Regions from separate parts of the Aliamphritea spongicola genome, predicted to be linked through region 1. Evidence: predicted binding sites of a transcription regulator. Region 1 holds the regulator's gene; the other holds the start of a gene.
The links. Region 1 encodes LexA, which represses DNA repair genes until DNA is damaged. Its sites were predicted from a motif close to TACTGTNTANNTANACAGTA; they were not measured.

Region 2: the regulator LexA is predicted to act here: its motif matches at 3,941-3,960, upstream of dinB (DNA polymerase IV).

The regions. Positions count from the first base shown of each region.
Region 1 is NZ_JAFIDL010000001.1:21,311-27,393, forward strand. Features, by position in the region: gene topA (type I DNA topoisomerase) at 1-1,954, shown strand, start outside; gene JYB63_RS00140 (DUF6586 family protein) at 2,036-2,533, shown strand; gene JYB63_RS00145 (hypothetical protein) at 2,561-2,818, shown strand; gene JYB63_RS00150 (cell division inhibitor SulA) at 2,882-3,355, opposite strand; gene lexA (transcriptional repressor LexA) at 3,360-3,962, opposite strand; gene dinG (ATP-dependent DNA helicase DinG) at 4,060-6,083, shown strand, end outside.
Region 2 is NZ_JAFIDL010000001.1:1,363,940-1,370,022, forward strand. Features, by position in the region: gene JYB63_RS06330 (sulfite exporter TauE/SafE family protein) at 21-824, opposite strand; gene JYB63_RS06335 (SulP family inorganic anion transporter) at 1,008-2,567, opposite strand; gene dinB (DNA polymerase IV) at 2,808-3,893, opposite strand; gene JYB63_RS06345 (helix-turn-helix domain-containing protein) at 4,029-4,316, opposite strand; gene JYB63_RS06350 (EAL domain-containing protein) at 4,530-6,083, opposite strand, start outside.

The DNA.
Region 1 (6,083 bases):
GGATGCCAGTTCCGGGGCGAAAGAAGCACTGCGTCTGCAGGTGAACAAATATCAGGATAAGGCTTACCGGCCGACCAGTGAAGCTGAGAGTGATCAGTATAAAGCGCTGATCAGCCAGTCGCCGTTAGAAGTTGCTCAGCGTCAGGACCGGCCGACCAGCAGTAAGCCTTCCGCACCGTTTATTACGTCAACATTGCAGCAGGCAGCAAGTACCCGGCTGAATTTTGGTGTTAAGAAGACCATGATGATGGCCCAGCGACTGTATGAAGCGGGTTACATTACCTATATGCGTACGGACTCGACCAATCTGAGTACTGAGGCTGTCGCTGCCTGCCGTGATTACATTCAGGATAATTACGGTGATAAGTATTTGCCTGAGGCGCCGAACCGCTACAGCAGCAAAGAAGGTGCACAGGAAGCACACGAGGCAATCCGTCCGTCGGATGTTACGGTTGAGGCAACGTCACTGAAAGGTATGGAGCGGGATGCAGAGCGTCTGTATGAGCTTATCCGTCGTCAGTTTATTGCCTGTCAGATGATGCCTGCTCTGTACACCAGTACACGTATTACCGTTAAGGCTGGAGAGTTCGAACTGTCCACTAAGGGGCGGATCCTGCGCTTTGATGGCTATACCCGGGTACTGGCCAAAGCGAAAGCGGATGATGATGTGATTTTGCCGGACGTGCAGCAGGGAGATACCCTGAAGCTGGAAAACATTGATCCCAAACAGCACTTCACCAAGCCTTCACCACGTTATACCGAAGCGTCTCTGGTTAAGGAGCTTGAAAAGCGCGGTATAGGCCGTCCGTCAACTTATGTGCCTATTATCTCGACGATTCAGGACCGTGGTTATGTTGAGTCGCAGAATCGCCGCTTCTATGCGCAGAAGATGGGTGACATTGTTACCGAGCGTCTGGTTGAGAACTTTACTGATCTGATGGATTACGGCTTTACGGCCCGTATGGAAGAAGCGCTGGATGATATCGCTAACGGCGAAGCAGACTGGAAAGTATTGCTGAATCAGTTCTACAACGGTTTCGTAAACCGTCTGGAAATTGCCCAGCAGCCTGAAGGTGGAATGCGGCCTAACTCGCCGACAGCAACCGATATTCCGTGTACCACCTGTGGCCGTGAAATGATGATCCGGACCGGTACAACAGGTGTCTTCCTGGGTTGTTCTGGCTATGCACTGCCCCCTAAAGAACGCTGTAAATCGACCATGAACCTGATTCACGGCGATGAGGTGGTCAGTGTTGACGGCGATGATGAAGAAGAATCCCGAATTCTGATTAACAAGCACCGTTGCAAGATCTGTGATACTGCAATGGACAGCTACCTGATTGATGAGCAGCGTAAATTGCATATCTGCGGTAACAACCCGGATTGCAGTGGTTTTGAGGTAGAGCAGGGCAGCTACAAGATCAAAGGCTATGACGGTCCTGTAATTGACTGTGATAAATGTGGCGCAGAAATGCAGCTGAAAACCGGCCGGTTCGGTAAATTCTTTGGTTGTACGGCTGAGGGCTGTAAAAATACCCGTAAGCTGCTCAAGAGTGGTGAAGCTGCGCCGCCGAAGATGGATCCGGTGCCTATGCCTGAGCTGGCCTGTGAGAAGGTTGAAGACACTTATGTGCTGCGTGATGGTGCATCAGGATTATTCCTGGCTGCCAGCCAGTTCCCGCGGAAACGGGAAACCCGTGCACCGAAGATCAGCGAATTACTGCCGCATCAGAGTGAAATTGATCCGAAATACAGTTTTTTGTTCAGTGCACCTGTTCAGGATGATGAAGGTAACCCGAGCATTGTCCGTTATAGCCGCAAAACCAAAGAACAGTACGTCATGACTGAGGTGGATGGTAAGGCGACAGGATGGCGGGCTTTTTATCAGGGTAACAGCTGGGTGGTTGAAGCTGCTAAGGCAAAACCAAAGGCTAAAGCGAAAGCTAAGAAGTAAACGTCTACACTTAGGGTTGATGGTCGCGGCTTTTGCTGTGGCTATTAACTTGAAGTGTATCCTTCCTGAGCAGGTATCTGTATGTCTCTGAGTGGTTTGAGTCTGACAAATCAGCGACTGTATTTTGCGAAGCTGCAGTTACAGCAGTATCAGGCACTGGCTGACAGTGAGTCAGAGCCGGCACAGCAAGCGCAGTATGAATCTGTTGTATTTCATCTGATGCAGGCTTACAGGTCATATTTGCTTGAACTCATTGAAATACAGAACATACCGTTACCGGCAGAAGCAGGTAATGCTGTGGCGTTGTTAGAAGGGTGTTCTGCTGATTTTGTTTCTCCGGAATTGCGTGAGCTGGCGATGCTGGAGAAAGACGCTGTTTCCTGGCTGGCGAATATGCTGCGGGCTTTTGCGCAGCTTTCTGCCCTGAACGAAAATAGTCATGAGTCCGGTGTTGTCCATCAATCTGAAATTAGTTTAACGATGGTAGCTGATGATGACCGGGTGACCCGTTTGAGAAACTGGCTGGATTCCCTATCTTCGGTTATCCAGCGGTTACGTGCCGTTTCTCAGGAATGGTAATTAGTTTTTAATTGTAGAGTTTTATAGATGGCTGAGTTGTTTCTGGAAATTGTTGAGCTCGAAAACGGTGAGATCGTGCTGCGTGAAATGGAATCTGACGATGTGCCGGTAATGCGTGTCAGTTTTTCTGATGACATGAAGAAGCGCCTGCAGGATCAGCATTTGGATGTTGCAAAGGTAATGCTGAGTGCCGGGATTCACATGGCAGCAGAAATGCAGAATAAGGCTGCGGAAGCTCAGGAGCTTCAAAACGCAGAAGATGAAAAGCCACCTGTATTACACTGAGCGGTAATGATTCATAAAAAAAGCGCCGGAGGGCGCTTTTTTTTATGGTGGATAAAAATTGCTTTATGAGGCCATCCGGTCCCGGATAACAATGCCATGGCTGGCACCGTGTTCAGCTGCGTTTTCCAAACCGTTGAGTTGCTCATTGCTGAGCATTCCTGGCCAGGTGATGACTGCATGGCAGGTGCCTGCTTGCAGTGCCTGACATGCCAGGTCATAAGTGGTGTGGCTGGCATCGGGCTGTAACAGCATGATCTTATTCAGATCAATACCTGCGGCAGAAAGCAGTGCTTTGGGGAGGCTGCTTGGAGGGGCAATCCAGGCAAACCAGCGATCATCGCGACTTAACTGAGCAAGCAAAGGCAGTAACATTGTTAACTGATCAAAGTCGTTATTATGCATAACAATTTCAGTGATCTTTCCGGCCAGGGCGGGCATTGGCTGTGCCGCCTGTTCGGTTAACATGCTGTCAGAAGGGCGAATCAGGGGAATATTCGCATTCTGAGTGGATTGAGTTACCAGTTCTGCCTGCATCATGTCGTTATCCTCTTCTAATCACGCCTACGCCAAGGCCTTCAATAGATAATTCCTGTTCTTCCAGGTTGATCACAATCGGGTCAAATTCTTCGTTTTCAGCAATTAGGTAAACCAGATTGCCATCTTTCTTAAAGCGTTTAACGGTGACATCGTCTTCAATACGGGCGACAACAATTTCGCCGTTTTTGGCCTGTTTGCACTGATGTACGGCCAGCAGGTCACCGTCCATAATGCCGACGTCCTTCATACTGGTGCCCCGTACCCGGAGCAGGTAATCCGCCGGTGGGTGGAAGAAATCTGCGGCAATGGTGCAGCGGTCTTCAACGTGTTGCTGGGCCAGAATCGGGTTACCTGCGGCGACCTGTCCGACTACAGGCAGGCCTGCTTCTTCCTGTTCAAGATCGGGTATACGGATACCCCGTGATGTGCCGGGTATCATTTCGATTGCACCTTTACGTGCCAGCGCCTTGAGGTGTTCCTCTGCAGCATTGGCAGACTTGAAACCCAGTTCCCGGGCAATGTCTGCACGGGTTGGCGGATAGCCGGTGGTTGCAATGTAATGTTTTATACAATCAAGAACATCGGTTTGTCGTTGTGTCAGTTTCATGATGATCTCTGTGTTTTTATCCAGTATCTGTAACTATATACAGTATTTTGCTTTTGTAAACATTTTTTATGTTTATATATCCAGTGTTATTGATAGAATGGCCGCCATTCATACAGACGGACTGATTGACGTGCTGACCGACGATCTCAAAAAACAGATACAGACTGCTTACAGTAAGTTTTTAGCCAGCCGGGGGTTAAAGGCCCGTGCCGGCCAGAAGCGGATGATTGCCGAGGTGGCAAAGGTCATTGGTAATATTCCTGTTGATGATAAGGCTCAGCGTCTCGGAGAGAATCATGTCTGTGTGGTCGAGGCCGGAACCGGTACAGGTAAAACTATTGGTTACTTGCTGGCAGCGATTCCAGTAGCGAAGGCTTTAAAAAAGAAGATCATTCTGTCGACTGCAACAGTGGCGCTTCAGGAACAGCTGCTACATAAAGATTTGCCTGAAGTACTTGAGCATACTGAACTGCCGATGAGTTTTACCCTTGCCAAAGGGCGGGGGCGTTACCTGTGTATCAATAAAGTTGAGCAGCATCTGGATTCCAGTGCCTCAACCGGTCAGATAGCATTGTATGAAGATGAACAGGCTATGCGGCTGGATCCGGAAACGGAAACTTTTTACAAGCATTTGCTGAATGAGTATGCATCCGGTCGTTGGGACGGTGACCGGGATAATCTCACTGAAGAAATTGAAGATGCCCGCTGGGGGCCGTTAACCAGCGATCATTTGCAGTGTACTAACCGTCGCTGCACTAACTTCAGTGCCTGCAGTTTTTTTAAAGCCCGGCGGGACCTGGATCAGGTTGAGTGTGTGATAGCCAATCACGATATCGTTCTGGCGGACTTGTCACTGGGGGGCGGAGCTATCCTGCCTGATCCTGCTGAAGCTATATACATCTTCGATGAGGGACACCATCTGGCCCCTAAGGCCAGTAATCACTTTGCGTTCAGTCTGCGGATCAAGTCATCGTCAAGGTGGCTGAATACGCTTCCCAAGCAGCATGCTCAGATGCTGGAGCAACTTGGCCATCCGGGCGTGATGTCGCAATATGTTGAGCAAACGTTACGTCCGGGTGAAGATTTAAAAATCCTGCTGGAGCAGATCCATGAGTTGGTGAAGCCACTTATGGTCAATGCTGAGAACGGTCGTTTACGTGACCGTTACAGGTTTGCCGGTGGCGAAGTCCCTGAAGAGCTAAGGCTGATGTTTAAGGATGCTGAGTATCTGGCTGCCCGACTGTTAACCCGCCATGAAATGTTACTGGATCTGTTTCGGGAAGCGCTTGATGGTGAAGTCGGCGACATTGATAAACAACTGGCTGAGCAGTGGTATCCGAGGCTTGGTCTTATGGTGTCGCGGTTTCAGTCCATCACCGGCTTATCGAAGAGCTTCTTCCGGGCTGATGATCTGAAAGAGAGCCCGACTGCCCGCTGGGTCAATCTGGTTGAGTCTGGTATCGGCCATGATTTTGAGTTTCACAGTGCCCCGGTGTCTGCAGCTCATATGTTACAGCAACATTTATGGCAGAACTGTTTTGCTGCCGTGGTTACATCCGCTACCCTGACTGCGCTGGGACGGTTCGATCGTGTGCTTGATGATCTGGGGCTGCCAGCGGATACACCGAGTCATAGCTTGCTGAGTCCGTTTGATCATTATAATGCTGCGGAGCTTTATATACCGGCGATGAATGCTGAAGCCAGTGATCCTGAAGCTCACACCCAGGCAGTCTGTGACTTCCTGAACAGTGAGCTGGACAGTAAAGCTGCTACTCTGGTGTTATTTACTTCCTGGCGGCAAATGCGCACAGTGCTTGCCTCGCTGGACGAAAAGCTCAACAATAGTGTGCTGTCACAGGGTGATTACAGTAAAAATGAAATACTGAAACGTCATCGTAGCCGTATTGATGACGGTGAAGGCAGTATTATTTTCGGCTTAGCGTCCTTTACAGAAGGGGTTGATCTCCCGGGGAAGTACCTGACGGAAGTTATTATCACTAAGTTACCGTTCAGTGTGCCGGATGACCCGGTTGATGCGACGATGGCCGAATGGATAGAAAATAAAGGCGGCAATGCCTTTATGGAATGGTCTGTACCGATGGCTTCTGTGCGTCTGACACA
Region 2 (6,083 bases), 1.3 Mb from region 1:
ATTGTCTGCACGTTAAGCCCTCAGGTAACTGACAGCAACATCCGTGCGGCCAGCACCAGCAACAGTATCGCAAAGCCTTTTTTCAGTACCGGTACCGGCAGGCTGTGAGCCAGTTTGGCACCTAACGGCGCCGTGGTGAAGCTCAGTGCGGAAATCAGCACCACCGCCGGCAGGTTCACAAAACCGAAGATCAGCCAGCCATTAATATCCACCGACCAACCGTTAATCAGATAGCCGACAGTGCCCGCCAGTGAGATGGGTAAACCGATGGCTGCCGAGGTGCCGATCGCCTGTTTTACATCGACGTTATGCCAGGTCAGATACGGCACTGTCAGGGTACCGCCGCCAATGGATACCAGCGCAGAAAACCCGCCAATGCCGGTACCGGCAGAGAACAGCCCCGCGAATCCGGGAATTGAGCGGCTTGGTTTGGGCTTCTTGTTGAGGAACATCTGGATGGAGACAAACACCAGGAAGCAGGCGAAAAATACCGCCAGAAATACACCGCTTAATGAGGCCGCCAGGAAGGTCGCCAGAAACGCCCCCAACACAATCCCCGGGGAGATATTCTTCACCACCGGCCAGATCACCCCGCCCCGGCGGTTATGGGCCCGCATACTGGAAACCGAGGTCAAAACGATAGACGCCATTGAAGTACCCAGTGCCAGATGGACCACCTGCTCCAGTGGGTAGCCCTGCCAGATAAACAGACTGGTCAGCGCCGGCACCATCAGCAGACCACCACCGATACCGAGCAGCCCCGCCAGCACACCGACCACTGAACCCAGGGCGATATAGGCAAATATAAATTCCAGTTCCAGCATCGCTATGCTCACCTCTTATCTGACAATAACCAGTTAAAACCCGGCCACTATTTCAAAACCCGGCGCTGATTGCAAAGCCAGATTAACGGGATATATCACGCCAGCACACCTTTTTCCGGATGGCGGCAACGAAGACAAAAACGCCGGCTAAAAAGCCGGCGTTTATATTTGTCAGTCGCAGAATCAGGCTAACTTGTCGTCCGCCACTTTGTACTGAGGATCTTCTGCGCGGTTGATTTCAACTGCACTGCCAGCTTTTTCCAGCAACCGGATACATTCCGGGCTGAGGTGGCGCAGGTGAATATCGATACCGCCTTTCTGGTAACGTTCCACCAGGGAATCAATAACCTCGATACCTGAGTGATCCATTACCCGGCAGTTTTTAAAGTCGATAATGACTTCCTGCGGATCGTAACGCGGAGTGAACTGATCACGGAAATTCTGTACAGAGCTGAAGAATAACGGGCCGTTTGGCTCATAAATTTTCAGGTAACCGTTGTTTTCCAGACTGGTTTCCACGCGCATATTTTTCGCATGGTTCCAGGCAAATACCAGCGCAGACACAATCACACCGACAATAACCGCAATCGCCAGATCCGTCAGTACCGTAACTACCGTCACCGTGATTACCACGAAAATATCAGCCCGTGGAATCTTGTTGATCAGGCGCAAACTGGCCCATTCAAAGGTACCGATTACCACGATAAACATCACGCCAACCAGCGCCGCAACCGGGATAATTTCGATCCAGCTGGAGCCGATCAGGATGAACGTCAACAGGAACAGCGCGGCAGAAATACCTGAAGCACGGCCGGTACCACCGGAGCTGATGTTGATCATACTCTGGCCGATCATGGCGCAACCACCCATACCGCCAAAGAAGCCGGTCGCCACGTTGGCAACGCCCTGGCCGACACATTCTTTGTTACCACGGCCACGGGTTTCTGTGATTTCGTCAATCAGCGTCAACGTCAGCAGTGATTCAATCAGACCGATAGCCGCCAGAATCAGAGCGTAAGGCACGATAATACGCAAGGTCTCAAAGGTGATTGGCACCATCGGAATATGGAACTGTGGCAGGCCACCGGCGATAGACGCCATTGGATCGCCAGTCATGTCAGCCAGTACGTCCTGTACGGTACGGGCATCCAGATCCAGACCAATTACCAGTGCGGTCACGGTGATAATCGCCACCAGTGTGGACGGCAATGCCTTAGTCAGCTTCGGCAGGAAGTGGATGATCGCCATGGTCAGGGCAATCAGCCCCAGCATCATCATCATCTGGTCACCCTGCAGCCAGACCAGATTGCCGTCATCATCCAGCATCTGGAACTGTTTCATCTGCGCCAGGAAGATCACTATCGCCAGACCATTCACGAAACCGAGCATCACCGGATAAGGCACCATGCGGATAAATTTACCCAGCCGGAATACCCCAGCGAGTATCTGGAATATCCCCATCAGCACCACGGTGGCAAACAGATATTCCACCCCGTGCATGGCTACCAGGCTGACCATCACAACCGCCAGTGCCCCTGTGGCACCGGAAATCATGCCCGGACGGCCACCAATCGTGGCAGTAATCAGACCAACCATGAAGGCAGCATATAAGCCAACCAACGGTTCTACGCCTGCCACGAAGGCAAAGGCGACTGCTTCCGGCACCAGGGCCAGAGCAACAGTAAGGCCGGAAAGAACATCAGCTTTCAGGCTCTGTGAACGCTTAACTAACAATTGCAGCATAGAATTTATGTGCTCCGGGAAAATTAATTACATCTGTAGCGACAGCGAACCGGCTAAACCGGGCTGTTCGGGTACAAATGACGCAAGAAAGGCGCAGGATTATATAACATCGCGACACCGCAAGGACAGCGCCAATTGAAATTAGCCAAAGGATTTAAGCATGAAAATATGACAACCATTATTCACTGGTGTCATATGCTTGCACGTCATTGCCCTGCCAGGTTGCAAAGCCCTGCCTGTTCAGTCAAACAGGCTGAGCTGTACCCCCTGCCGGGGCTTATGTTCCACCAGCCGGTACCCCAGACCGATCAGCCGAACCGGACGTTCTCCCCGTAGCCAGGCCTGTTCACATAAATGCCGGTAAAGTGCGAGATTGGGTGTCGGTGTCGCTTGCTCAACGGTGGTTTGCGAAAAGTCATGAAATTTCAGCTTCACAACTGCCCCGCTAATATCCCGTTTATCTTTGTGTTTATGATAACGGCGCTGCAATTCCTGCATCAGCACCGGTAACTGCTGTAAACAGGCATTCAGGTCCTGCAGATCCTGCGGATAGGTATGCTCAACACTCACCGACTTACGTTCACGAGATACCTTCACCGGCCGCTCATCGATTCCCCGGGAGAGCTCGTATAACCGTTTGCCGAAACGGCCGAAACGATCCACCAGCTGCGCCAGGGAAAACTGCTTTAGCTGGCCACAGGTCTCAATGCCCATCTCATGAAGTTTTGCCGCGGTTACCTTACCCACACCGAAGATCTTGGCCACCGGCAGGGTTTCAATAAACGTCTCCATCTCATGGGGCGGCACCACAAACAGGCCATCCGGTTTACGCCAGTCACTGGCGATCTTAGCCAGAAACTTATTCCCCGCCACCCCGGCAGAAATAGTGATGCCTACTTCCGCGAATACCCGGGCACGGATTTCTTCAGCAATGCGGGTGGCACTGCCGCCACAATGGGCTGATCCGGTCACATCCAGAAAGGCTTCATCCAGAGACAGGGGTTCAATCAGGTCGGTGTAATCCTGATAAATGGCCATAATCTGCTGGGATGCCTGACGGTATTTTTCCATATTACCAGGCAGCAAATGCAAATGTGGGCACTTCATCAGCGCCTTGGCAGTCGACATCGCCGAATGGATGCCGAACTCACGGGCCGGATAATTACAGGTGGAGATAACGCCTCTGCGGTCTGACGAACCACCAATGGCAATGGGTATATCTCTCAGGGAAGGATCATCGCGCATTTCAACAGCGGCAAAAAAACAGTCGCAGTCACAGTGGATGATTTTTCGTTGCGGGCCTGATGTCCCTTGTTCGTCAGACATAAATTACGTTACACAATCAGAACTGATGGGCTAAGTGTAATGCAACTTACTGTATAAAAAAACAGTGCAGAGCGTTTTAGCTGTGCACTGTTTTCATCGGGATTTTATCTGAGTCTTGAGCGGTTCTAAAACCCTTTACTGACGCCGTAAAGAAGACTCCAGCGACTTCAGGTGATTACCCACCCAGGACGGATCGAACGGGCCCCAGTTATCAATCACATAATAGCCATCGTTATTTCTGCGGCCATCCTGTTTGAAGTGAATTTTAATGCCCAGCCCCGGAATCGCCTTAATGACATCCTGAATGGTACGGCGCGGCCAGCCGGTTTCCTGCATCAGCGCAGGTACACTGGGGCGTTCAATGGTATTAACAAGGTGAGAAATGACTAAACGACGAGCAAAAGCGGAATTAAATTTTTTCATGATGAGTTCTACATCCCTTTAGAAATCCTGGTATTTCACTGCGTATGCAGTACCAACAGCGTTTATCCCTTTAGCCTTTCTGTCAGAAAGACCGTTACGCTTAGACTTAAGGATAATAATTTTGCAGCACGAATGCTAGTTGCCCCAGAAAAATTCCGGCAAAGATCCATCAAATGAATAACAGGATGGCCAGAGAGGCAGATAAACGGGCTACTAAGCAGGCTGTACACTTTCAGATGAGTGAACCAAATGCATGAAATGATCCTGGCTGACCGGTTTGCTGTACAGGAAGCCCTGCATTCTGTCACAGCCAAGCTGCTGCAGAAGCTCCGCCTGTTCAGGAGTCTCAACCCCTTCTGCCACGGTGGTTAATCCCATCCCCTGCGCCAGGGCAATAACCGAGCGGATCAGCGCCGCATCGGCTGAATCGGTCAGTGAAGCTGCGACAAAAGACTTGTCGATTTTCAGGGTATTGAAGGAATAGCGGCGTAAATAGCTGATCGACGCAAAACCGGTGCCGAAATCATCAATGGATAAACGGATACCTGCCCCGGTAATCTTCTGTATCTGCTCATCCACTTCAGACCAGCGGTTCAGCAACAAGCCCTCGGTAATTTCCAGCTCAAGGACCTGCGGCGATAACTGATGCTGTTCCAGTAACGCCAGTAACCAGTCAGCGAAACCGTTCTTCTGGAACTGCTTGGGAGACACATTGATACACATACGGAAGTCATCCGGTAGTGAACTGCGCCAGAGCAGATACTGCTCCAGTGCCCGCTCAATCACCCATTCACCCAGCTCATTGATCAGGCCCAGGTCTTCCGCCAGCGGAATAAAATCATCCGGACTGACATTCGACAGCACCGGGCTGTGCCAGCGAAGCAGTACCTCACAGGCAACCACTTCATTGCGCCGGCTGCAGGTAATTGGCTGAAAATGCAGGCTCATTTCTTCAAATTCCAGCGCCCGCTGTAGATGTGTCTCCATCAACATCTGCTGTTGGGCATGCTGATTCATTTCCGGCGTAAAGAAGTGGTAATCGTTGCGGCCTCTGGACTTGGCAATATACATAGCCGCGTCGGCGTTACGCAGCAGGGTTTCTGCGTTGTCGCCATCCTGCGGATACACAGCCCCCCCCAGGGATGCCGTCACAAACAACTCGTGCTCTTCAATGTACACCGGCGCATTAAAAGCCCGGAGTACTTTTTCAATGATCCGCTCTGCCACCGCAATGTCTTCAATATCATCCATGATCAGCAAGAACTCATCGCCACCAAAACGGGCGATGATATCTTCGCTGCGAACCGCTTCCTTCAGAAGTTCAGCCACGCTGCCCAGGAAACGGTCACCGGTACTGTGACCAAAGCTGTCATTAATGCGTTTAAAGTGGTCCAGATCGATAAATATAACCAGCACATGGGTGCCACGTTTTTTCGCCAGCCGGATACTGTTAGTGAGGCGCTGCATGGCAACCATCCGGTTCGGCAGCCCGGTGACAGCATCATATTTGGCCTGAAACGCCAGTTGCTGTTCCTGCTGCTTATGCCGGGTGATATCTTCCATAATGCAGACATAGTGGGTGATCTGCTGATCATCGCCGGTAATCGGTGCAATGCTGGTCAGTGCCCAGAATTCTTCCTTATTGGCCCGGTGATTGAGTAACTCCCCACGCCACGGCAGTCCCTGATGCAGGTTCTCCCATAAGCCTTCATAAATATGCTCCGGCATTTTGCCGGATTTCAGAATCCGTGGTGTTTCTCCGATGGC